2 regions of the Kitasatospora sp. NPDC058218 genome follow, and region 2 is predicted to be linked to the other one. Evidence: riboswitches for the same ligand, from Rfam matches in the RefSeq annotation. Region 2 holds a riboswitch; the other holds the start of a gene.
What was found. A riboswitch is a leader RNA that binds a small molecule or an ion and turns the genes downstream of it on or off. The one in region 2 is predicted to bind cobalamin.
Positions count from the first base shown of each region.

Region 1 (3,296 bases), on a different contig from region 2:
CGGGATCACCTCGGCGAGGCGGCGCGGGAAAGCCCCACGGCCCCCGACCTCCGCCCCCGACCCCACCCCCCGCCCGTCAGACCGGGATCTCCGTCTCCAGCCGCCCCAGCAGCTCCCAGAACCGCTCGCCGAGCGGCCGGGCCAGCGCCCCGGGGGCACTCGCCGCCGGGGCCGGGGAGCCCCAGCTGCCGGCGCCCCAGTGCGAGAAGACCTGATGCTCGTTCTGGAGCACCGCCAGCACGGTGGCGAGGTCGTCCTCGCGCACCGGCACGATCCGGCCGATCGCCCGGACGTGCGCCTGCCAGCGGCCGTCCACGGTCTGCCGCAGCCGCCGGTCCAGCTCCTCGCCCCGGCCCGTCACCGCGACCAGCTCGCGCAGTGTCAGGCCGAGCGCCTGGGCCAGCGCGTACGTCTGCGCCTGGTCGCCGTCCCACTGACCGGTCGCCTCGGCCTGCTGGTACTGCCGCGGGGTGACGCCGATCCGGTGGGCCGCGCTCTCCTGGTTGAGCTCCCGGGCGACCCGGAAGTCCCGCAGCAGGGCCGGGCGGACGCCCATCAGCTGGGCCGGCGGGCACCAGAGCGCCCGGGCCAGCGCGATGAACTCCTCCTCGGTGGGGCGCAGCTCACCGCTCTCCCAGCCGAGGACGTGGGCGGGCAGCAGCCGGACGCCGTGCGCGGCCATGCCCTCGACCACCTGCTCGGGGGTCAGGCCGAGGCCGGCGCGGTGCGCGCGGGCGGCCGCGGGCGAGAAGGGCACCGGAGGCAGGGCGGGTGGCTGTCTGCGTCGCATGGGACCAGACGGTAGGGGGTGGTTCGGCCGCCACCCAGCCGCCGAACACACGAAGCGGGCCTGGAGGCTCCTCCAGGCGACTGGACGATCCCACAGGCTGTCATGCCCCTGCGGGGGGTGCCGATCGGAGGTAGCGACGGGGCCGGGAAACCCGGCGGCGCTGTGACCAACCCCTCCGTGACCTTGGTTGACGCACGGTTCGGCCGCGTGATGGGATCCTTCAGCCAAACGGAGGCATGCAGAGGAAGCCGGTGCGAGTCCGGCGCGGTCCCGCCACTGTCACCGGGGAGCGCACTCGGAGTCCCTCCTTGCCCGTCGCGGCACCGGAGGGGGCCCATCGCGGCGGGCCGTCACGAGCCGCCGGAAGGCCCGGGAGTGCGTTCGCCCCGGAAGCCAGGAGACTCTCGCCCCCGGTACGTCGATCCAGGGCGCGGACCCTGAGTGAGGACACGCACGCGATGCAGGCTGCCCCGACCTTCCGAGCCCTCTGCTGTCCGCCGTGCGCCCGCTGACCCGCGCCGCCGCCCATGCGCTGGGCGCCGCCGCCGGGTACCTCGCCGACGCCCGCTTCGCCGACCCGCGCCGCGGCCACCCGGTGGCCCTCTTCGGCAGCGCGGCCGGCCGCCTGGAGCGCCGGATCCACCGCGACGACCGCGCCGTCGGCACCGTGTTCACCGCACTCTGCGTGGGCGCCGTCGCGGCCGGTGCGGTGGCCGCCGACCGCACCCTGGGCCGCCGACCGCTCGGGCGGGCCGCGCTGACCGCGGCCGCGACCTGGACGGTGCTCGGCGGCACCTCGCTCACCCGTGAGGCCCGCACGATCGGACGCTCGCTCGCCGCGCACGACCTCGCGGCGGCGCGCGGGCGGCTGCCGCACCTGTGCGGCCGCGACCCGAGCGCGCTCGACGAGCAGCAGATCGCCCGCGCGGTGGTCGAGTCGGTCGCCGAGAACACCGCCGACGCCGTGGTCAACGCGCTCGTCTGGGGCGCCCTCGCGGGGGCGCCCGGGCTGCTGGCGTTCCGCGCGGTCAACACCCTGGACGCGATGGTCGGCCACCGCTCGCCGCGGCACGCCCGGTTCGGCTGGGCCTCGGCCCGGCTGGACGACGTGGCGGGCTGGCCGGGCGCGCGGCTGACCGCGCTGCTGACGGTCGCCGCCGCGCCCGAGCCCCGGACGGCCTGGCGGGTCTGGCGCCGGGACGGCTCCGCCCACCCCAGCCCCAACGCGGGTCAGGCCGAGTCGGCGTTCGCCGGCGCCGTCGGCGTGCGCCTCGGCGGCACCCTGCAGTACGGCTCCCGGGTCGAGCACCGGCCGGTGCTGGGCGGCGAGCTGCGGCCGGTGACGGTGGACGACATCGAGCGCGCCTGCCGGCTCTCCCGCCGGGTGGGACTGCTCGCACTGGGTACGACCGTCGCCGGGCACGCCGTCGTGCAGGCACTCAAGGCGGGGATGAGAAGGGGGAGCGCATGAGCAACGCACTGCTGGTCGCCGGGACGACCTCGGACGCCGGCAAGAGCGTGGTCACCGCGGGCATCTGCCGCTGGCTGGCCCGACAGGGCGTCGCCGTGGCGCCGTTCAAGGCGCAGAACATGTCGCTGAACTCCTTCGTCACCGCCGACGGCGCCGAGATCGGCCGCGCCCAGGCGATGCAGGCCCAGGCGGCCCGGGTGGAGCCCGAGGCGGCGATGAACCCGGTGCTGCTCAAGCCCGGCGCGGACGGCCGCAGCCAGGTGGTGCTGCTCGGCCGCGCGGTCGCCGAGGTCGGCGCGCTGGACTACCGCGAGCGCAAGCCCGTCCTGCTGGAGCGGGCCCTGGAGTGCCTGGCCGACCTGCGCCGCCGCTACGACGTGGTGGTCTGCGAGGGCGCCGGATCGCCCGCCGAGATCAACCTGCGCGACCGGGACATCGCCAACATGGGCCTGGCCACCGCCGCCGCCCTGCCGGTCGTGGTGGTCGGCGACATCGACCGCGGCGGCGTCTTCGCGGCGATGTACGGGACGCTGGCCCTGCTGTCGGAGGAGGACCAGCGGCACGTGGCGGGCTGGTTCGTCAACAAGTTCCGCGGCGACGCGCGGCTGCTGGCACCCGGGCTGCGGATGCTGCGCGAGCTGACCGGCCGTCCGGTGCTGGGCACCCTGCCGATGCTGTCCGGGCTCTGGCTGGACGCCGAGGACTCGCTGGACCTCACCACCGTGGTGGACCGCACCGAGGGCCGCGGGCCGCTCGGCGCCGACGTGCTGCGGGTCGCCGTGGTGCGCTTCCCCCGGCTCTCCAACTTCACCGACGTGGACGCGCTGGCCCAGGAGCCCGGGGTGCTGGTCCGCTGGGCCACCCGGCCCGAGGAGCTGGCCGACGCCGACCTGGTGATCCTGCCCGGCACCCGGGCCACCGTGGCCGACCTGGCCTGGCTGCGCGAGCGCGGCCTGGAGCCGGCCCTGCGGGCCCGGGCCGCGGCCGGGCTGCCGGTCCTCGGCGTCTGCGGCGGCTACCAGATGCTGGCGCGCG
Region 1 covers NZ_JBHVWC010000050.1:18,225-21,520, forward strand. Annotated here, with positions in the region: gene ACFVYI_RS28520 (transcriptional regulator) at 77-790, opposite strand; cobalamin riboswitch at 1,031-1,194, shown strand; gene ACFVYI_RS28525 (cobalamin biosynthesis protein) at 1,290-2,261, shown strand; gene ACFVYI_RS28530 (cobyric acid synthase) at 2,258-3,296, shown strand, end outside.
Region 1: another riboswitch for cobalamin. It lies ahead of ACFVYI_RS28525 (cobalamin biosynthesis protein); the one in region 2 lies ahead of metE (5-methyltetrahydropteroyltriglutamate--homocysteine S-methyltransferase).

Region 2 (3,296 bases):
GCGACGCGCAGCTCGGCGGTCTGCGGGAAGGAGCCGATGGTGGTGGTCGGCAGCAGCGGCAGGTTCAGCCGGGCCCGCTGCGCCACGGCGCGCTCCGGGTAGGCCTGGGCGCGGCGGGCGTCCTCGGGGGTGGTGGCGGCGACCCGGGCCCGGACGGCCGGGTCGTGGGTCAGCGCGGACGCGGCGCGGGAGGCCAGGTCCGCGCGGTTGGCGGCCAGTTGGGCCGCGATGGTGTCCACTCCCTCGCGCAGGCCGCGGGCGAGGACGGTGATCTCCTCGGTCTTCTGGCGGGCGAAGGCGAGCCAGCGGGCGACCTGCGGGTCGAGGTCGCGCTCGGCGTCGGCGTCGAGCGGCACGTGCAGGAGCGAGCTGGACGGCGCGACGTCCACCCGGCCGGCCAGGCCGAGCAGCGTGCCCAGGGTGGCGAGGGACTTCTCCAGGTTGTTGATCCAGATGTTGCGGCCGTCCACCACGCCCGCGACCAGGCGCTTGCCGGGCAGGCCGCCGACGGCGGCGAGGTCGTCCAGGTTGGCGGCGCCCGGGCCGGTGAAGTCCAGGCCGACGCCCTCGATCGGGGCCTTGGCCAGGACGGGGAGGGCCTCGCCGAGGCGGTCGAAGTAGGTCGCGACCAGGATGCTCGGCCGGTCGGTGAGCGCCCCCAGCTCGCGGTAGACGCGGGCGGCGGCGTTCAGCTCGGCCGGGGTGCGGTCCTGGACCAGGGCCGGCTCGTCGAGCTGGACCCACTCGGCGCCCGCGGCGCGCAGGTCGGCGAGGAGTTCGGCGTAGACGGGCAGCAGCCGGTCCAGCAGGGTGACCGGCTCGAAGTCGGCGGCCACGCCGGGGGCGGGCTTGGCGAGCAGCAGGTAGGTCAGCGGCCCGACCAGCACCGGCCGGCCGCGGTGGCCCTGTTCGAGGGCCTCGCGCAGTTCGGCGACCGGCTTGGCGGAGTTGGCCGCGAACACCGTGCCCGGGCCCAACTCGGGCACCAGGTAGTGGTAGTTGGTGTCGAACCACTTGGTCATCTCCAGCGGCGCGACGTCCTGGGTGCCGCGGGCCATGGCGAAGTACCCGTCCAGCGGGTCGGCCTCGACGGCGGCGCGGTGGCGGGCCGGGATCGCGCCGACCGCGACCGTGGTGTCCAGCACGTGGTCGTAGAGCGAGAAGTCGCCGGTGGGGACTTCGGTGACGCCCGCCTCGGTCAGCCGGCGCCAGTTCTCACGGCGCAGTCCGGCGGCGGTGGCGTGCAGGGCGGCGGCGGTGACGCGGCCGGCCCAGTACCCCTCGACGGCCTTCTTCAGCTCCCGGTTGGCACCCTGCCTCGGGTAGCCGTACACGGTGGCCTGGGGGGTGGTGGAACTCGGTGACACGGAACTCTCCTTCGCGAGTCGCGCTGCGATCCCGGGAGAGCACGACGGCGTGGAGGTACGACAGTGGGGGCACGGCACCAGGATGGGCCCGCCCGCTCCGCCGACCCGCCCTCGAGGTCACCGAGATCACCGCGTGCGGGGTGCACGCGGGCAGTGGCAGGTCTTCGGACTCGCGGGCACGTCCACCTCTGATCGAGGCGGACACCTACTGGCCGTCGCTTCCCGGGCCCGTCTGGGCCCAGTGCATGTGACGGCGGTCGTTCCCACTCACCGCTGCGGGGCAGTCCCGGATTCCCACCGGGTTCCCTCTTGCGACGCCATGGCTGGAGGACATGGCGAACCGACTGCACCGCCCACCCTAGGCCCATCGACGGCGCCGCGTCAGCGATTGTCCGGATCGCGGATGGTGGCGTGGGCAGCGCCCGGACCGCACCGTCGGAGCGGCCCGGACGGCCCCCGGCCCCGCTCAGTCGCCCGGCCGGGCCGCCGGTTCGACCCGGACGGGGTAGGGCACGAAGGTGCTGGTGTGCTCGTCGACCGCCAGCGGGAGGCCGACCGCGGGCGCGGCCCGCTGCGGGCAGGCCGGGCGTTCGCACACCTTGCAGCCGAGACCGATCGGGGTCGCGGCCGCCTCGTCCCCGAGGTCGAGACCGGCGGAGTACACCAGCCGCCCGGCGTGCCGCAGTTCGCAGCCCAGGCCGATGGCGAAGGTCTTGCCCGGCCGCCCCCAGCCACCCGGTGAGCGGGACACCGCCCGGGCGGTCCAGAGGTAGCGCCGCCCGTCGGGCATCGCGGCGACCTGGACGTGCACCCGGCCGGGGGCGGCGAAGGCCTCGTAGACGTTCCAGAGCGGGCAGGTGCCGCCGGTGCGGGAGAAGTGGAAGTCGGTCGCGGACTGGCGCTTGGAGACGTTGCCGGCCCGGTCGACCCGGACGAAGGAGAACGGCACCCCGCGCAGCCGGGGCCGCTGGAGCGTGCTGAGCCGGTGGCAGACCGTCTCGTAGCCGAGTCCGAAGTGGTCGGCGAGGTGCTCGATGTCGTAGCGCGCCGCCTCCGCCTCGGCGTGGAAGACCCGGTAGGGCAGGACGAGCGCGGCGGCGAAGTAGTTGGCCAGGCCGATCCGGGTCAGTGACCACGCGGTCGACCCCGGTGCGCTGTCCTGGGCAGCGAGTTCACCGAGCAGGGCGTCGTGTTCCAGGTAGGCCAGCTGGGTGGCCATCCGGAACGCCTGCTGGCCGGGGCGCAGCCGGTCGGAGAGCCGCAGCACCCGGCCGGCCGGGTCGTACGTGTGCAGGCTCTCTCCCCCGGTGGCCAGCCGGACGTGGTGCGCGGCCGCGAGCCGCTCGGCGAGGACCGTCCTGACCCCGCCCCGCCTCAGCCCGATCCCTTCGGCCAACTCCTCTGCGGCGATGTCGAGTTCATGGACGTAGTTGCGGCGGCGGTAGAAGAACTCGCGGACCAGCTCGTGCGGTGTGCGGGCCGTGTCGGCGACCGGGCCGCGGTCCCCGGTGAGGACGGCGAGCTGCTCGGCGGCGGCCCGGCGGCCGCGGCCCAGGTCCATCAGTACCCGGGCCACGGCGGGCAGTCGGGCGGCGAGGTCGTCCAGGTCGCCCGGGGTGAGGCGGCCGGCGGTGAGCTCCTCGCCGAGCGAGTCGCGCAGCTCGGCGGTGAGCCGGGCGGTGTCCGGCGGCGCGAAGTACCCGGCGTCGACGCCGAAGGCCTCGGTGAGGCGCAGCAGCACCGGGACGGTGAGCGGGCGGGCGTCGTGCTCCAGCTGGTTGAGGTAGCTGGGGGACAGTTCGAGCAGCCGGGCGAGCGCGGCCTGGCTGAGCCCGCGGTCCTCGCGCAGCCGGCGCAGCCGCGCGCCGGCGAAGGTCCTTCCCATCCGGTCGTCTCCCCTTGCCCTCGACCCGTCCGGTGCCCGGCAGC
Region 2 covers NZ_JBHVWC010000006.1:32,625-35,920, forward strand. Annotated here, with positions in the region: gene metE (5-methyltetrahydropteroyltriglutamate--homocysteine S-methyltransferase) at 1-1,367, opposite strand, end outside; cobalamin riboswitch at 1,505-1,727, opposite strand; gene ACFVYI_RS05175 (short-chain fatty acyl-CoA regulator family protein) at 1,834-3,252, opposite strand.